DNA from 3 places in the Streptomyces sp. NPDC051662 genome. Region 3 is predicted to be linked to each of the others. Evidence: predicted binding sites of a transcription regulator. Region 3 holds the regulator's gene; each other region holds the start of a gene.
The links. The regulator HrcA, encoded in region 3, represses chaperone genes, less so after heat shock. The targets are predictions, from matches to a motif close to TTNGCACTCNGNNNNNCNGAGTGCNAA.
Positions count from the first base shown of each region.

Region 1: groES (co-chaperone GroES) is a predicted target of HrcA. The motif match lies at 1,991-2,017, and genes of this name have one in related genera.
Region 2: groL (chaperonin GroEL) is a predicted target of HrcA. The motif match lies at 3,638-3,664, and genes of this name have one in related genera.

Region 1 is NZ_JBFAZD010000023.1:108,379-114,630, forward strand. It holds gene groL (chaperonin GroEL) at 1-1,443, opposite strand, end outside; gene groES (co-chaperone GroES) at 1,536-1,844, opposite strand; gene AB0M67_RS31020 (hypothetical protein) at 2,079-2,510, opposite strand; gene AB0M67_RS31025 (polysaccharide deacetylase family protein) at 2,507-3,472, opposite strand; gene AB0M67_RS31030 (class I SAM-dependent methyltransferase) at 3,583-4,944, shown strand; gene AB0M67_RS31035 (hypothetical protein) at 4,969-5,334, opposite strand; gene AB0M67_RS31040 (hypothetical protein) at 5,406-6,065, opposite strand; gene AB0M67_RS31045 (aldo/keto reductase) at 6,212-6,252, opposite strand, start outside.
Region 2 is NZ_JBFAZD010000012.1:130,754-137,005, reverse strand. It holds gene AB0M67_RS21450 (glucosyl-3-phosphoglycerate synthase) at 1-862, opposite strand, end outside; SAM riboswitch class I at 1,041-1,170, shown strand; gene thrC (threonine synthase) at 1,188-2,489, shown strand; gene AB0M67_RS21440 (ubiquitin-like small modifier protein 1) at 2,542-2,817, shown strand; gene AB0M67_RS21435 (cold-shock protein) at 3,186-3,389, shown strand; gene groL (chaperonin GroEL) at 3,793-5,418, shown strand; gene AB0M67_RS21425 (Uma2 family endonuclease) at 5,500-6,078, opposite strand.
Region 3 is NZ_JBFAZD010000006.1:116,972-123,223, forward strand. It holds gene AB0M67_RS12440 (DUF3097 domain-containing protein) at 10-846, opposite strand; gene AB0M67_RS12445 (MBL fold metallo-hydrolase) at 881-1,603, opposite strand; gene hrcA (heat-inducible transcriptional repressor HrcA) at 1,776-2,792, shown strand; gene dnaJ (molecular chaperone DnaJ) at 2,793-3,929, shown strand; gene AB0M67_RS12460 (nitronate monooxygenase) at 4,099-5,178, shown strand; gene AB0M67_RS12465 (16S rRNA (uracil(1498)-N(3))-methyltransferase) at 5,175-5,912, shown strand; gene AB0M67_RS12470 (histidine triad nucleotide-binding protein) at 6,015-6,252, shown strand, end outside.

The DNA of each region.
Region 1 (6,252 bases), on a different contig from region 3:
CGCGGCGTTGAAGCCGTTGCCCTTCTCCAGCTCCGCCACCTTGGAGGTGATGACGTAGCCCTCAAGACCGGCGTTCTCGGCGATCCAGCGCAGCGGCTCGACGACGGCGCGGCGGACGACGGCGACACCGGTGGCCTCGTCGCCCTCCTTGCCGAGGTTGCCCTCCAGCACCTTGGCGGCGTGCACCAGAGCGGAGCCACCACCGGAGACGATGCCCTCCTCGACCGCGGCGCGGGTCGCGGAGATGGCGTCCTCCAGACGGTGCTTCTTCTCCTTCAGCTCCACCTCGGTGGCGGCGCCGACCTTGATCACGCACACGCCGCCGGCCAGCTTCGCGAGGCGCTCCTGGAGCTTCTCGCGGTCCCAGTCGGAGTCCGTGGACTCGATCTCGGCCTTGATCTGGTTGATCCGGCCGGCGACGTCGGTGGAGTTGCCGCCACCGTCGACGATGGTCGTGTCGTCCTTGGAGATGGTGACGCGGCGGGCGGAGCCCAGCACGTCCAGACCGGCCTGGTCGAGCTTGAGGCCGACCTCCTCGGCGATGACGGTCGCACCGGTGAGGGTGGCGATGTCGCCGAGCATGGCCTTGCGGCGGTCACCGAAGCCGGGGGCCTTCACCGCGACGGCGTTGAACGTGCCGCGGATCTTGTTGACGACGAGGGTGGAGAGCGCCTCGCCCTCGACATCCTCGGCGATGATCAGCAGCGGCTTGGAGCCACCCGCCTGGATGACCTTCTCCAGCAGCGGCAGCAGGTCCTGGATGCTGGCGATCTTGCTCTGGTGGATCAGGATGTACGGGTCGTCGAGGACGGCCTCCATACGCTCCTGGTCGGTCACCATGTACGGGGACAGGTAGCCCTTGTCGAAGGCCATGCCCTCGGTGAAGTCCAGCTCCAGACCGAAGGTGTTGGACTCCTCGACGGTGATGACACCGTCCTTGCCGACCTTGTCCATCGCCTCGGCGATCAGCTCGCCGACCTGCTCGTCCTGGGCGGAGAGCGCGGCGACGGCGGCGATGTCGGACTTGTCGTCGATCGGGCGGGCGGTCGCGAGGAGCTCCTCGGACACGGCCTTGACCGCGGCGTCGATGCCCTTCTTCAGGGCGGCCGGGGAAGCGCCCGCGGCGACATTGCGCAGGCCCTCGCGGACCAGCGCCTGGGCCAGCACGGTGGCGGTGGTGGTGCCGTCACCCGCGATGTCGTTGGTCTTGGTCGCCACCTCCTTCACCAGCTGGGCGCCGAGGTTCTCGTACGGGTCCTCGATCTCGACCTCACGGGCGATCGTGACACCGTCGTTGGTGATGGTGGGGGCGCCGAACTTCTTGTCGATGACGACATTGCGGCCCTTGGGGCCGATCGTCACCTTCACCGTGTCGGCAAGCTTGTTGACGCCGCGCTCAAGGGCGCGACGGGCGTCCTCGTCGAACTTCAGGATCTTCGCCATGGGAGCTTCTCTGTCCTCTCAATGAACCGCGCCCCTGTCCGCCCGGCAATCGCAGGGCGGCCAGGGGCGCGGTCCAAAAGCAATTAGGTGAATTACTTCTCGATGATCGCGAGAACGTCGCGAGCCGAGAGGACGAGGTACTCCTCGCCGCTGTACTTCACTTCGGTGCCGCCGTACTTGCTGTACAGAACGACATCGCCGACGGAGACGTCGAGCGGAAGCCGCTCGCCGTTCTCGAATCGGCCCGGGCCCACGGCCAGGACGACGCCCTCCTGGGGCTTCTCCTTGGCGGTGTCCGGGATAACCAGGCCAGAGGCCGTGGTCTGCTCGGCGTCGAGCGGCTGGACCACAATGCGGTCCTCAAGCGGCTTGATGGCAACCTTGGTGCTGGCGGTCGTCACGATCCGACCTCCCCCTTCGGAGATCTCACGGGGTTAACTGTCTGAGGGTGGCGACCAAATAGATCCGTCGTCGCGGGTGCCGGACCTGTCAGTCGCGCTTTGGCACTCTCCAGTGGGGAGTGCCAGACCCGAGACTATGACTGCGATTAGCACTCGGTCAAGCGGAGTGCCAATGAGCGTGGTCGTGGCGGATCTTTCCCCGCTACGGAAACGCGGCTCCGGGGGCCGGGTTCCTTACAGGTCGGGCAGGACCGAGGGGCAGTGCCGCAGTGGTGGCGACGGCGGCAACGGGGTGGAGAACGGCGGCGACGGCGGGAACGGCGGCGAGGGCGGTGGTGCGGGCGACATCTCGTGCAGCCCGCAGACGGGGCGTACGGGAGCGCCCGGTGCGGACGGGGACGAGGACGGAGGAACGGACGTCGCCCCCGCGCCCGATCCCGGACCCGGCGCCGCCGACCCCGACGCCGATCCAGGTCCGGGGCCCGGCAACGGCAGGGGCACCCGGGGCGGTACCGAGTCATGCGGATTCACCCGCTGCGCCGCCTTGCGGCCGAGTCGTTCGATCGGGTCCATCGGGTCCATCGCGCCGGACGACTGGGCGCAGCCGGCCGCGAGGAGCGCACCGGCTGCCAGCACCCCGGCCAGCAGCCGGTGCGCGGGTCTCATACGTAGTCCTCCAGCCGGCCCACGGCGTATCCCTTGTCCGTGACGACCTTCATCACATGGCGGATCATGTCGGGCATGGAGCCCTTCCACTCGTCCCGTCCACGGAAGTGGGTCAGGATGATGTCGCCGGGGTGCATGTCCCGGTCCCACTCGCGCCACTCCATGTGGTCGGGGAACGCCTCGGACGCCCAGATCGGCGCGGCCTTGATCCCGCACTCCTTCGCGGCGCGCAGCGTGTCGGCGTTGTAGTTGCCGTACGGCGGCCGGAAGAGCGTGGGCCGCTTCCCGTAGTTCTTCTGCAGCAGATCCTGCTGGCCGCAGATCTCCCGCTTCTGCTCCTCGTACGACAGCCCCGGCATATACGGGTGGTTGAGGGTGTGGTTCTGGATGGCGACCCCGCGGTCCCGCATCTGCCCGAAGTAGCCGTAGTTGTCGTTGATGACGTAATCGCTGAGGAAGGCGGTGTAGGGGATCTTCAGTTCGCTCATCATCCGCAGCAGTTCGGGGTCCTTCTCCGAACCGTCGTCCATCGTCAGGAAGACGACCTTCTCGCCGTCGACCGGGACGGTGGTGAACAGCGGCGGCAGATCCTCGCCGCCCTCGACCTCGAAGCCCTCGCGGGTGCTGATCGTCGGCTTGACGGCGGGCGGCCTGGGCGCGGCCAAGGGCGTGCTCGCGAGCCCCCACCTCTGCGCGGCGACGGCGCGCTCGGCCTGGACACGGCGTACGTTCTCGGGCGAGTAGAGCGCGTCGAGTTCTGCCGCCGTCTGCTCGCCCGGCGCCCCGGGGGCGGCGGCCCGGCCCGGCTTCCCGGCGGCGGGCGTGTCGGGCGCGTGCTTCTCCGGTGCGCCGGACTGGGCGGCACATCCCGAGCCGAGGGCTGCGACCAGCAGTGCGGCCAGAACCGTACGGCCGCGCCATCGCCTGGCTACTGGTGCGCGATATGCGGCCTGTGTGGACATCTCTTCTTTTTGTCGTACTAGCTGCATGGCGTCGCATCCTGTCAGCGCGCGGAGCCCGCGAGCGCCCGACACCGCCGCCCCGACGTGTACCGTCCCCCGGCTGGCCCACAATGGGGCGGGTGACCGACCGCGCCTCCTCCCCCGCCGACTCGCCCCCTCCCGGACCGGCTCCCGCCACGCCGCTCCTCGCGCCCCTCCTCTCCGCCGAAGGGCAGGCGCTGCTCGCCGAGTTGCGCGATCACGACCCGGCTCAGGAGCTCGCCCTCGCCACCCGGCTGCGCCGTGAGCATCCGGCCGACCTGGTGTCGGCGGCGCTGGCGCAGGCGCGGCTGCGCCAGCGCGGGGTGGCGAAGTTCGGCGCGGACGACGCGTACCGCATGTACTTCACGCCGAACGGCGTCGAACAGGCCACGCGCGGCAGCGTCGCCGCCCACCGGGCCGCCCGGTTCCGCGCCCTCGCGCCGGCCCCGGAGACCTCCGGGGCCTCCGGAGCCTCCGGGGTCACGGACCTCTGCTGCGGCATCGGCGGCGACGCGATCGAACTGGCCCGTGCGGGACTCGCCGTGACGGCGGTCGATCTCGACCCGCTGACCTGCGAGATCGCCCTCACCAATGTGCGCACCCTGGCGCCGGACGGTCCGCCCGTGACGGTGACCCGGGCGGATGTCCTGGAGTACGACACGACCGGGGCCGACGCCCTCTTCATCGACCCCGCGCGGCGCGGCGGCCGGGGCAGGATCTTCGATCCGGAGGCGTACTCACCGCCGCTGTCCTGGGCGGTCGACGCGGTACGACGGGTCGGCGCGGGCGCGGTCAAGATCGCGCCCGGCATCCCGCACGAGCTGATCCCCGACGACTTCGAGGCCGAGTGGATCTCGGACGGCGGCGATGTGAAGGAAGCGGTGCTCTGGTACCGGCGCGAGGGCGGACAGCGCGAGGGCGGACTGGGCGGGGGCGAGCCCCGGCCCGAACGCGGGCGCGGTGGCCCGGAGGCCGTCGTCCCCGGCACGCGCCGAGCCACCCTCCTGCCGTCCGGCGCCACCCTCACCGGCCGCGGACTCCCCGATCCGCCCGTGCGACCCGTCGGCCGTTTCCTGTACGAGCCCGACGGCGCCGTCATCCGCGCGCATCTGGTCGCCGAGGTCGCCGAGGATCTGGACGGCGGACTGCTCGACGAGACGATCGCGTACATCACGGCCGACGCTCCACGCCCGACACCGTTCGCCACCGCCTACGAGATCACCGACCAACTCCCCTTCGGGCTCAAGAAGCTGAAGGCCCTGCTGCGCGAGCGCGAGGTCGGCGTACTGACCGTGAAGAAGCGCGGCTCGGCGGTGGAACCCGAGGAGTTGCGCCGACGGCTCAAACTCAAGGGCCCCCACACCGCCACGGTCTTCCTCACCAGGGTCGCGGGCGCCCCGACGATGCTCATCGGCCACCCGGTGGAGCAGGCCCGGAACGGGGGACGTTGACGGCGGGAAGGACGAGCGGCCGGATCAGTCCAGGTCGGTCAGCTCGTCCGCGTAGATCTGGGAGAGCGGCTGCGGGCCGATGTACTGCTGGCAGTTGCACCGCCGGCGCTCGTACCGCAGGGGCTTCTTGTTCTCGTCCCACTCCATCGGCACCTCCATGTCCTCATGACATTTGCCCTGCTTGTCATGTTTCGCCAGATGGTGGGTGCAGCCGCAGACGGGCTCCGGGGGCTTGTTGGCCTCTTCAAGGGCCAGCCGCTCGTGCTCCTGGAGTTTGAAGCGCTCGATTCTTCGTTCGTGCCGGGTTCGGAGCGCTGTGCGGCCGGTGTCGGCGATCCAACCGAAACCGCCCACGATGAAGAAGACGAATATCCACCAAATCCATTCCATCCGCCGCCCCTTAACCCTGAATGGCGCATGCGTTCCCTCTTCAGGATAGGACGGACACGGTAGGACTGGCCTCAGCGGTGCGTTCCGCCGCCTCTGCGGACCGGTACCGGCCTCCTCATCAGCTGCTCTGACCAGTACTGATGCCTGACCGACGGGACCAGCCCGAGCAGCCCGGTCGCCAGGAGGGTGATGCCGAGCCCCAGCGCGTACGCGGTCTCACCCAGCGTGGCCGACTCACGGCCCGCCACGCCTCCGGCCCCGGTCGCGGCACGGCCGGTCAGCCACACCCCCACCAGGCACAGCAGCACCGACGGCAGCAGCCACATCACGGACCGCCCGTGCGCCCCCAGACGTGGGTCCGTCACGGGTTCCGGGACGAACCGCGCCCAGGCCTCCAGCCGCTCCCGTATGACACGGCCCCGGCTCAGCCAGAAGCCGACCGCGACCCCCGCCGGGATCAGAAGAACCGCCGCGAGCCCCAGCGCCACCACTCCGCCCGCCAGCCCCAGGCCGCCACCCTCGAAGCTCTGGACCGCCGTCCCCACGGCCGCCCAGCCGACCACGGCGAGCGCCCCCGTCAGCCAGAGCGCCACCAGCCGCCCGAGGGAGAGACCGCGCCTGCTCAGCGCCACCATCACCTGGGTCCGCTCGGCGAGCCGCGCCGCGTGGTCGGGGCATGGGCCCTGCTCCTGGGACGGCGGGGACGGCGGCAGCGGAGCACGGCTGATCATTCGCCAGAGGTTAGCGGTGCGGAGCGGTGTTGACGGACCGGGGTCGGACGCGGTGCCCGGCGCGGTCCGGGGCCACGCCCGGCGCGCCGCTCGCGGCGGTGACCCGCGCGACCGTTCCGTCCGGGCGTCCGCTCACTCCGTCATGGTCATTCGCGGGTGTCCGACACCCAGTTCGGGTCGTCGTTGT
Region 2 (6,252 bases), on a different contig from region 3:
GGTAGATCGCCGCGGCCATCCGCCCCAGCGCCCGCTCGTCCTGGTGGCGGTGGATCCGTACCCCGACATCGACCTGCCCCAGCGCGTCGAGACCCGCGGTACGCAGGGCGTCCACGAGCAGCCCCAGCTCCACCCCGTACCCGACGGGGAACGGCAGCCGCTCCAGCAGCGAGCGCCGCGCCGCGTACTCGCCGCCCAGCGGCTGAACGAAACCGGCCAGCCGGGGCCAGTGCAGATTGAGCAGCGGTCTGGCCACCAGCTCGGTCACGCGCCCGCCCTGGCCGGGGCCCGGTCCCGGTCCCGTTCCGGATCCCGGTCCCGTTCCAGATCCAGATCCCGTTCCAGATCCAGATCCCCGTCCCGCCGGATCCGGGTACAGCGGACGGTCGTACATCGCCTTCACGAACTGCACGTCCTGATCGGTCAGCAGCGGCCCCACGATCCCGGACACGAAATCGGCCGAAAACCGCTTCAGGTCGGCGTCCACGAAGCACACGATGTCGCCGCTCGTCACCAGCAGCGACCGCCACAGCACCTCGCCCTTGCCGGGCAGCGCCGGCAGCCGCGGCAGTATCGCGTCCCGGTGCTCCACGCGCGCGCCCGCCGCCGCGGCGACCGCGGCCGTACGGTCGGTGGAACCGGAATCGACCACCACCAGTTCATCGACCAGCCGCACCCGCTCCATCAGTTCGCGCCGGATCACGGAGACGATCTCGCCGACCGTCTCCTCCTCGTTCAGCGCCGGAAGGACCACACTCACGGTCGAACCGCGCGCGGCCTTCGCCACGGTCAGCCGGTCGAGCGGGCGGTCGGCCACGGACCAGGAACGCCTGGTCAGCCAGTGCTCCACCTCTTCCAGCACGGTCGGTACTCCCTGTGCGTGTGCGTACGTGTGCCATGAACGTGATCCATCTCGCGGTGCGGACGACTATCTCAACCGTGCGCTCCGTCGGTTACAGTCTTGAACAACACGAATGACCGCCGCATGCCGGGGGTCGTTACGTCGATAAACGCATCGGACCCGGGGTCCGGCGCCATAGCGCTCATCCAGAGGGACTGAGGGAACGGCCCGTTGAAGTCCCGGCAACCCTCCCGCCGACCATTCGAGGTCACGGTGGGGAAGGTGCCAATTCCGTCTCGTGGCGAAGTACGTCGCGAGGAAGATGAGGAGAAAGGGCCTCGCCTCCATGGCTGTGCAGACCGCCGTCCAGAACGCCGACTCCGTCGCCGACTCGGTGGATCTCGGACCCGCCGCCGCACTCTCGTGCCGCGAATGCGGAGAGCGCTTCGACCTCGGCCCCATCTTCGCCTGTGCCAGCTGTTTCGGGCCGCTCGAAGTGGCGTACGACCTGCCGAGCGGCACCCCCGAAGAGCTGAAGAAGCGTATCGCCGAGGGCCCGGACAACATCTGGCGCTACGCGCCGCTGCTGCCCGTCCCCGCCGATGTGGCCACGAAGCCCAATATCAACCCCGGCTTCACCAAGCTCGTCAAGGCCGACAACCTCGCCCGTGAACTGGGCGTCACCGGCTCCCTGCACATCAAGGACGACTCCGGCAACCCGACGCACTCCTTCAAGGACCGTGTCGTCGCCATCGCCGTCGAAGCCGCCCGTGCCTTCGGATTCACCACGCTCTCCTGCTCCTCCACGGGCAATCTGGCCGGCGCCGTCGGCGCCGCCGCCGCCCGCGCCGGCTTCCGCTCCTGCGTCTTCATCCCGCACGACCTGGAGCAGGGCAAGGTCGTCATGGCGGCGGTGTACGGCGGTGAACTCGTCGGTATCGAGGGCAACTACGACGACGTCAACCGGTTCTGTTCCGAGCTGATCGGCGACCCGCTGGGCGAGGGCTGGGGCTTCGTCAACGTCAACCTCCGCCCGTACTACGGCGAGGGCTCCAAGACGCTGGCGTACGAGATCTGCGAGCAGCTCGGCTGGCGGCTGCCCGACCAGATCGTCATCCCGATCGCCTCGGGCTCGCAGCTGACGAAGATCGACAAGGGTCTCCAGGAGCTGATCAAGCTGGGCCTGGTCGAGGACAAGCCGTACAAGATCTTCGGCGCGCAGGCCGAGGGCTGCTCGCCGGTGTCCACCGCCTTCAAGGCCGGACTCGACGTCGTACGGCCCCAGAAGCCGGACACCATCGCCAAGTCCCTGGCGATCGGCAACCCGGCCGACGGCCCGTACGTCCTGGACATCGCCCGCCGCACCGGCGGCGCCGTCGAGGACGTCAACGACGAGCAGATCGTCGACGCGATCAAGCTGCTGGCGCGCACCGAGGGCATCTTCGCGGAGACGGCCGGGGGTGTGACCGTCGGCGTGACGAAGAAGCTGATCGAGGCCGGTCTCCTCGACCCGGCGCTGACCACCGTCGTCCTGAACACCGGTGACGGTCTCAAGACGCTCGACGCCGTCGCCCCGACGACCGGCCCGACGGCGACCATCCGCCCGAGCCTGGACGCGTTCCGCGACGCCGGCCTGGCCGGCAGCTGACGACCACCACGACGTTTCCGACGTTTCGGAAGACGGAAGGCAGAACACCACCATGAGCGTCAACGTCCGCATCCCCACCATTCTCCGTACATACACCGGCGGAAAGGCCGAGGTCGCCGCCGAGGGAGCGACCCTCTCCGAGGTCATCCAGTCCCTGGAGACGAACCACCCGGGCATCGCCGCCCGCGTCCTGGACGACCAGGGCAAGCTGCGCCGCTTCGTGAACGTGTACGTGAACGACGACGACGTCCGCTTCGAGCAGGGCCTGGAGACCGCCACCCCGGCGGGCGCGGGCGTCTCGATCATCCCCGCCGTCGCCGGGGGCTGAACCCCGGATTCTCCTCCGCTCCGTGACTGGTACGGCCCCCTCCGTGAGAGAAGCGGAGGGGGCCGTTCTACATGGTTGAGCGCGGTACAGTATGGGAACGCCCCGCTGTCGCCCCTGCCGAACGCATGCGAGAACGCGACAACATGGGGTCGAAGTCGGAGTGCCGTATGCGCCGTAGGTGCGCTTTGCCCGGCCCGACTTGCCCTGGAACGCAGGGAATTCAACGCTATGCGTGTTCAGCCATGCCCAGAATTCTCGTCCGATTGACCTGTTGCAGAGGGCAGTTGGGCAGATACATTCAGCCGCGGTCGACGCGTTCCGGCGCGAAGTGTGGCCCCGTGCAAGGGCCAGTAATAGGGGAGTTAGGCATGGCTCAGGGCACCGTCAAGTGGTTCAACGCGGAGAAGGGCTACGGCTTCATCGCGGTAGACGGTGGTGCGGATGTTTTCGTCCACTACAGCGCGATCCAGATGGACGGTTACCGCACCCTTGAAGAAGGTCAGCGAGTGGAGTTCGAGATCTCGCAGGGCCAGAAGGGTCCGCAGGCGGACATGGTCAAGCTCGCCGTCTGATCCCGGCGCGATCGGCCACCGACGCACTGACGTACGAACTCACGACGCACGACTCGTGACTCACGCCGAGGGGTCCGCATCCCGAACAGGGGATGCGGACCCCTCGTGCGTTCCGGCGGGCCCGGTGCGTCCGGCGCGTCCTGAGGGTCCGGCGCGTGCGGCGCGTGCGGCGCGTCCTGAGGGTCCGGCGGGTCCGCTGCGTACGGGAGGAGCTTGCACTCTCGGGGGTCGAGTGCTAATCATTGGCGTTAGCACTCTGCAAGTGAGAGTGACAACTTAAGGACCGGGTCGGTGAGGCCCGAAGAGCCGGTGGAGCAAGGAACCGCACGGCTCTCAGGCCGTCCGTCGCGGGCGCCAGCGCGGTCCGGAGCAATCCACCCCATGTCCGGGAGGACCACTTCACATGGCCAAGATCATCGCGTTCGACGAGGAGGCACGGCGCGGTCTCGAGCGCGGGATGAACCAGCTCGCCGACGCCGTCAAGGTCACCCTTGGCCCCAAGGGCCGAAACGTCGTCCTTGAGAAGAAGTGGGGCGCCCCCACGATCACCAACGATGGTGTGTCCATCGCCAAGGAGATCGAGCTTGAGGACCCGTACGAGAAGATCGGCGCCGAGCTGGTCAAGGAAGTCGCCAAGAAGACGGACGACGTAGCCGGCGACGGTACGACCACCGCCACGGTGCTCGCCCAGGCGCTGGTCCGCGAGGGTCTGCGCAACGTGGCCGCGGGCGCCAACCCGATGGCCCTCAAGCGCGGTATCGAGAAGGCCGTCGAGGCCGTCTCCGGTGCCCTGCTGGAGCAGGCCAAGGACGTGGAGACCAAGGAGCAGATCGCTTCGACCGCCTCCATCTCCGCCGCCGACACTCAGATCGGCGAGCTGATCGCCGAGGCGATGGACAAGGTCGGCAAGGAAGGCGTCATCACCGTCGAGGAGTCGCAGACCTTCGGCCTTGAGCTTGAGCTCACCGAGGGCATGCGCTTCGACAAGGGCTACATCTCGGCGTACTTCGCCACCGACATGGAGCGTATGGAGGCGTCCCTGGACGACCCGTACCTCCTGATCGTCAACTCCAAGATCGGCAACGTGAAGGACCTCCTTCCGCTGCTGGAGAAGGTCATGCAGTCGGGCAAGCCCCTGCTGATCATCGCGGAGGACGTCGAGGGCGAGGCGCTGTCGACCCTGGTCGTCAACAAGATCCGTGGCACCTTCAAGTCCGTCGCCGTCAAGGCCCCGGGCTTCGGTGACCGCCGCAAGGCCATGCTCAACGACATCGCCATCCTCACCGGCGGTACGGTCATCTCCGAGGAGGTCGGCCTCAAGCTGGAGAACGCCGGCCTGGACCTGCTGGGCCGCGCCCGCAAGGTCGTCATCACCAAGGACGAGACCACCATCGTCGACGGTGCCGGTGACAGCGACCAGGTCGCCGGCCGGGTCAACCAGATCCGCGCCGAGATCGAGAACAGCGACTCGGACTACGACCGCGAGAAGCTCCAGGAGCGCCTCGCGAAGCTGGCCGGCGGCGTGGCCGTCATCAAGGCCGGCGCCGCGACCGAGGTCGAGCTCAAGGAGCGCAAGCACCGCATCGAGGACGCGGTGCGCAACGCCAAGGCCGCCGTCGAGGAGGGCATCGTCGCCGGTGGTGGCGTGGCTCTGCTCCAGGCTTCCTCGGTCTTCGAGAAGCTTGAGCTGACGGGCGACGAGGCCACTGGCGCCGCGATCGTCAAGCTCGCGCTGGAGGCTCCGCTCAAGCAGATCGCCGTCAACGGTGGTCTTGAGGGCGGCGTCGTCGTGGAGAAGGTCCGCAACCTGACGGTGGGTCACGGCCTGAACGCCGCGACCGGCGAGTACGTCGACATGATCGCCGAGGGCATCATCGACCCCGCGAAGGTGACGCGCTCTGCCCTGCAGAACGCCGCCTCCATCGCGGCGCTGTTCCTCACCACCGAGGCCGTCATCGCCGACAAGCCGGAGAAGGCCGGCGCGGCCCCGGCCGGCGGCGGCATGCCGGGCGGTGACATGGACTTCTGAGCCTGACGGCTCGGACCTGGTCCATGGTCTGAAGTGACCGAGGGCGGTACCCCTGATTCGGGGGTGCCGCCCTCGGGCGTTTCAGCGACTGAAGTCCTTGAGCGCTTCGGTTTCCAGAACGATGCCGACGGGGGCCGGGACCTTGACCGCCGCGCCGTACGGGCGTGAGGTACGGAGCTGGTACCGCCCGTTCTGCGGTTCGGTGTAGATCACCAGCAGCCCCGCGTCCCTGTCGATGAGGAGATAGACGGGGACTCCGGCGGCGGCGTAGCCATCGCGCTTTTCCTTGCGGTCGCGGCGATCGGTGTCGTGATCGTGGGAGGTCACCTCGACCGTCATGAGCACGCCGTTGGTGTCACCCCACTCGCCCTGACCCGCGAAGTGACCTATTGGCGCGAGGGCTCCGTCCGGGCGGGCGCGGCCATTGCGGTAGGTCTCCACCTTCAGGCCCTGCTCCGGGTACAGCCCCAGTTCAGGGCGCTGCTGCATGCACTGCCGCAGCAGCCACATGATGATTTCTCCGTGGTCGCCGTCCGGCACGGGCTTGACCTCCAGCTTTCCGTTGATGAATTCGAGCGTCACGGTCTCGGGGGCCGCGTGGGCGATCTGCTCGAATTCCTCGACGGACATCTGGGCGTGATCAGCGGTACTGGGGGTCATGGTTTCGCCTCCTCCCCTCCATGGTGCCCCGGATTTATGGCGGCGGATCGACTGGATGGTCATGTCGGGATCCTTTCTGGTGGGCGGGGGCGCCGCACTTCGCGCACTCCAGGACTCGCAGTGGCGGGCGTGGTGCGCGGATCCGCTCCGGCGGGAGCTTGGACGTCAGCCGTA
Region 3 (6,252 bases):
CGCCGAGACTCACCTCGTCAAACCTCCCGCACCGCCCACCGTGACGAAGTCGATCAGTTCCTCCACCCGTCCCAGCAGCGCCGGCTCCAGGTCCCGGTAGGAACGCACGCGGGACAGGATGTGCTGCCACGCCGCCCCCGTGTTCTCCGGCCAGCCCAGCGCGCGGCACACGCCCGTCTTCCAGTCCTCGCCCCTCGGCACCGCAGGCCACGCCGCGATCCCCACCGACGACGGCTTCACCGCCTGCCAGACGTCGATGTAGGGGTGGCCCACCACCAGGACGTCCGCGCCCGTCACCGCGGACGCGATGCGGGACTCCTTCGAGCCCGGTACCAGATGGTCGACCAGGACGCCCAGCCGCGCGTCCGGGGCCGGGGCGAACTCGCTGACGATGGCGGGGAGATCGTCGATGCCGCCCAGGTACTCCACGACCACGCCCTCGACGCGCAGATCGTCGCCCCACACCTTCTCGACCAGCTCCGCGTCGTGCCGGCCCTCCACGTAGATGCGGCCCGCCCTCGCCACACGGGCCCGGACCCCGGGGACGGCGACCGAGCCGGAGGCGGTACGGGACGGTCGGGAGGGGCCCGCCGTCGCCGGGCGGATCAGGGTCACCGGCCGGCCCTCCAGGAGGAAGCCGGCGGGCAGCAGCGGGAAGACCCGGTGCTTGCCGAAGCGGTCCTCCAGCGTGACCGTCGGACCCTCGGCGGTCTTCTCGCAGCGGATCACCGCGCCGCAGAAGCCCGTTGACACCTCCTCGACCACCAGATCCGGCTCGGCGGGGACCTCGGGCGCGGGCGTGGACTTCTTCCACGGGGGCGTCAGATCAGGGCTGTAACTGCGCATGCGCACGACGATAGGCCGGAGCGCGGCACGGCGGCTACGACGCCCCCGCACGCGCGGCCAGCGCGTCCCGCTGTGCCCGTACGAACGCCGCGTCCACCACCGCCCCGTGACCCGGCACGTACAGCGCGTCCTCGCCGCCCAGCGCCAGCAGCCGGTCCAGGGCGGCCGGCCAGCGCGCCGGGACCGCGTCGGGGCCCGCCTGCGGTTCGCCGGACTCCTCCACCAGATCGCCACAGAAGACCACCGCAGGGGAGCCGGGCACCAGCATCGCGAGATCGTGCGCGGTATGACCGGGCCCGGCGTCCGCGAGCAGGACCCGGAGGCCGCCCAGGTCCAGCGTCACTTCTCCGGACACCGCGTGCCGGGGCGCCACCAGGAGGTCCACCGCCTCGGCGGCTTCCCCGGCGGCGACCCCGTGGCGTACGGCGTCCTCGTACAGGCCCGCCGCGCCCCCGGTGAGCAGTTCCGCCATGCCCGCGGCCCCGTACACCTCCGCCTCCGTGAACGCGGCCGTCCCCAGCACATGGTCGAAGTGCGGGTGGCTCAGCGCGATATGGGTCACATCACGGCCGCCGAGCAGCGTCCGTGTGTGTGCCCGGATCGCGGCGCCCTCGCGGAGCGTGGAACCCGTGTCGTACAGCAGCGCCGCGTCGGCGCCGACGGCCAGTCCGGTCGTCGCGTCCCACCCCGGCAGCCGCAGCCGCCCCACTCCTGGAGCCAGCCGTTCCCATCCGGATTCTTCCCAAGCGACGTTCATACCGGGACGCTACGGGACGCTATCGGCAACGACCAGCGTGATCGCGGGGTAGCGTGGTCGGCTGCTCTTGCTAGCGGTGTACCCCACGGCCGTACACTGGCTGGGGGAGTGCTGGCACTCCTCCAGAGCGAGTGCCAAGGCCGGAACGACGGACGAGAGCTGGAGGTGTGCGATGCTCAGCGAACGCAGGCTGGAGGTGCTGCGCGCCATCGTCCAGGACTATGTCGGGACGGAAGAGCCCGTCGGCTCCAAGGCGCTCACCGAGCGGCACAAGCTCGGTGTCTCCCCGGCGACCGTACGCAACGACATGGCGGTGCTGGAGGACGAGGGCTTCATCGCCCAGCCGCACACCAGCGCGGGCCGTATCCCGACGGACAAGGGATACCGGCTCTTCGTCGACAAGCTGGCGGGGGTCAAACCTCTCTCCTCGCCGGAGCGCCGCGCCATCCAGAACTTTCTGGACGGAGCCGTCGATCTCGACGATGTCGTGGGTCGTACGGTACGGCTGCTGGCGCAGCTCACCCGGCAGGTCGCCGTCGTCCAGTACCCCTCGCTGACCCGCTCGACGGTGCGGCACGTGGAGTTGCTGGCGCTGGCGCCCGCACGGCTGATGCTCGTCCTGATCACGGACACCGGACGGGTCGAGCAGCGCATGATCGACTGTCCCGCGCCGTTCGGCGAGACCTCGCTCGCGGACCTGAGGGCCCGGCTCAACAGCCGGGTGGTCGGGCGCCGCTTCGCGGATGTCCCGCAGCTGGTGCAGGACCTGCCCGATTCCTTCGAGCAGGAGGACCGGGGGACCGTCACGACGGTGCTCGCGACCCTGCTCGAAACCCTGGTCGAGGAGACCGAGGAGCGGCTGATGATCGGCGGTACCGCCAACATCACCCGCTTCGGACACGATTTCCCGTTGACCATCCGGCCGGTGCTTGAGGCGCTTGAGGAGCATGTGGTGCTCCTCAAGCTGCTCGGCGAGGCCAAGGACCCCGGCATGACCGTACGGATCGGGCACGAGAACGCCCATGAGGGGCTCAACTCCACGTCCGTCGTCGCGGTCGGCTACGGTTCGGGCGACGAGGCAGTCGCCAAACTCGGCGTGGTCGGACCGACCCGCATGGACTACCCCGGAACGATGGGAGCGGTACGCGCAGTGGCACGTTACGTCGGACAGATCCTGGCGGAGTCGTAAGTGGCCACGGACTACTACGCCGTACTCGGCGTACGCCGCGACGCATCTCAGGACGAGATCAAGAAGGCATTCCGCAGACTCGCGCGCGAGCTGCATCCGGATGTCAATCCCGATCCCAAGACGCAAGAGCGCTTCAAGGAGATCAACGCCGCCTACGAGGTGCTGTCGGACCCGCAGAAGAAGCAGGTCTACGACCTCGGCGGTGACCCCCTCTCGCAGAGCGGTGGCGGGGGCGCGGGCGGGTTCGGAGCCGGTGGCTTCGGCAACTTCTCCGACATCATGGACGCGTTCTTCGGTACGGCGTCGCAGCGCGGCCCGCGGTCGCGGACGCGGCGCGGCCAGGACGCGATGATCCGGCTGGAGATCGACCTCAACGAGTCGGCCTTCGGTACGACCAAGGACATCCAGGTCGACACGGCCGTGGTCTGTACGACCTGTTCGGGCGAGGGCGCGGCGCCTGGCACCTCGGCGCAGACCTGTGACATGTGCCGTGGCCGCGGCGAGGTCTCGCAGGTCACCCGGTCCTTCCTGGGCCAGGTCATGACCTCGCGGCCGTGCCCGCAGTGCCAGGGCTTCGGTACGGTCGTGCCGACGCCGTGCCCCGAGTGCGCGGGCGACGGCCGGATCCGGTCCCGCCGGACGCTCACCGTCAAGATCCCGGCCGGGGTCGACAACGGCACGCGCATCCAGCTCGCGGGCGAGGGCGAGGTCGGCCCCGGTGGCGGCCCCGCCGGTGATCTGTATGTCGAGATCCACGAGCTGCCGCACGCGGTGTTCCAGCGGCGCGGCGACGATTTGCACTGCACGGTCACGATCCCGATGACCGCCGCGGCGCTCGGCACGAAGTGCCCGCTGGAGACGCTGGACGGCCTGGAGGAGATCGACGTTCGCCCCGGTACGCAGTCGGGGCAGTCGATTCCGCTGCACGGCCGGGGCATCACGCATCTGCGGGGCGGCGGCCGGGGCGATCTGATCGTGCATGTCGAGGTGATGACCCCGTCGAAGCTGGACCCGGAGCAGGAACGGCTGCTGCGGGAGCTGGCGAAGCTGCGCGGCGAGGAACGGCCCACGGGCCAGTTCCAGCCGGGGCAGCAGGGGCTGTTCTCGCGACTGAAGGACGCCTTCAACGGCCGCTAGAGGAATGGGTTTCGACCGGTGGCCCGGGGGAAGTGCTCCCCGGGCCACCGGCGTTGTCCCCGGTCGCGGTGTCCGTGACGCGCCGCGCGTTCCCCCGCGCATTCCTCTGTCACATGCCTGACGCGGCACCGATTCGGAGCTGTCATACAAGGCATGGCACGATGCCTGCATGTCCTCCGCACTGACCGATCTCTGCCGGTATCCGATCGTGCAGGCCCCCATGGCGGGCGGCGCCTCCTGCCCGCAGCTGGCCGCGGCCGTCTCCGAGGCCGGCGGTCTCGGGTTCCTCGCCGCCGGGTACAAAACGGCGGACGGCATGTACGAAGAGGTCAAACAGTTGCGCGGGCTGACCGGCCGGCCCTTCGGTATCAACCTCTTCATGCCGCAGCCGCGCTACGCCGACCACGCGGCGGTGGAGGTCTACCGCAACCAGCTCGCCGGCGAGGCCACCTGGTACGAGACGCCGCTCGGCGATCCCGACGCCGGACGGGACGACGGCTACGAGGCGAAGCTGGCGATACTGCTCGACGACCCGGTGCCCGTCGTGTCGTTCACCTTCGGCTGCCCGACCAGGACGACGCTCGACGCCCTCGCCCAGGCCGGAACGTACACCGTGGTCACGGTGACCACCCCCGAGGAGGCCCAGACCGCGCAGTGGTCCGGCGCCGACGCCGTCTGCGTCCAGGGCATCGAGGCCGGCGGTCACCAGGGCACACACCGCGACGATCCGGCCACCGACGGCGCGGGGATCGGGCTGCTCTCGCTGGTGACCCAGGTCAGGGAGACCGTGGACCTCCCGATCATCGCCGCGGGCGGGCTGATGCGCGGCGGCCAGATCGCGGCGGTGCTCGCGGCGGGCGCGGACGCGGCCCAGCTCGGAACGGCGTTCCTGGTGTGCCCGGAGTCCGGGGCGAACGCGCTGCACAAGCAGGCCATGACCAATCCGCTGTTCGTACGGACCGAGCTGACCCGGGCGTTCTCCGGACGCCCCGCGCGCGGCCTCGTGAACCGCTTCATGCGCGAGCACGGCCGGTACGCCCCGCCCGCCTACCCCGAGATCCACCACCTCACCTCCGGACTGCGCAAGGCCGCCGCCAAGGTCGGCGACGCGCAGGGCATGGCGCTCTGGGCGGGCCAGGGCCACCGCATGGCCCGCGATCTGCCGGCCGGACAACTGGTCGAGGTGCTGAACGGTGAACTCGAAGCGACCCGCGCCTCGTTGATGCCGGGTCTGGGCAACGTCTCGTGACCGCTCCTGTCTTCGTCGCCGAGGGCGGCGGACTGCGGGTCGGTACGGTCACCCTGGACGGCCCCGAGGGGCGGCACGCCGTCTCCGTACGGCGGCTGCGCGTCGGCGAGGAGATCGTCCTGACGGACGGCGCCGGCACCGGCGCGTACGGGACGGTCGCGGCGGTCGAGGGCAAGGACCGGCTGGACGTCGCCGTCACCGAGGTACGGACCGAGCCCGAGCCCACGCCCCGGATCACCGTCGTCCAGGCGCTGCCCAAGGGCGACCGCGGGGAGCTGGCCGTCGAGACCATGACCGAGACCGGTGTCGACGCGATCGTGCCGTGGCAGGCCGCGCGCTGCATCACGCAGTGGAAGGGCGAGCGGGGCGCCAAGGCGCTCGCCAAGTGGCGGGCCACGGCCCGCGAGGCGGGCAAGCAGTCCCGCAGGCTCCGCTTCCCCGACGTCACGGACGCGCTGTCGGCCAAGCAGGTCGCGGCGCTGCTCGCGGACGCGGACTTCGCCGCCGTACTGCACGAGGAGGGAAGCGAGCCGCTGGCCACCGCGCCGCTGCCCACGGAGGGCCGGATCGTGCTGGTCGTGGGGCCCGAAGGGGGCGTGTCCCCGCAGGAGTTGACGGCTTTCGCGGAGGCGGGCGCACGGCCGTACCGGCTCGGCCGCAGCGTACTGCGCACCTCCACCGCGGGGACGGCGGCCACGGCGCTCCTGCTCGGCCGCACCGGCCGCTGGTCCTGACGGGCGCCGGGTCATCGGCCGGGACCGCCGCGCGCCCCGACCCCACCGGATAGCATGCGACGTACTCAACTGATCACCAGTGGTGCCGAGGAGGCCCGGACCATGGCGGGAGAACCGCAGGCGGACTGCCTGTTCTGCAAGATCGTCTCGGGGGATGTGCCGGCCACCGTCGTCCGCGAGACCGAGACCACCCTCGCCTTCCGCGACATCAATCCGCAGGCCCCGACCCATGTCCTGGTCATCCCGCGGGTGCACTACCCGGACGCGGGCACCCTCGCCGCGGCCGAGCCCACGATCGCCGCCGATGTGCTGCGCGAGGCCGCCGCGGTCGCCGTTGACG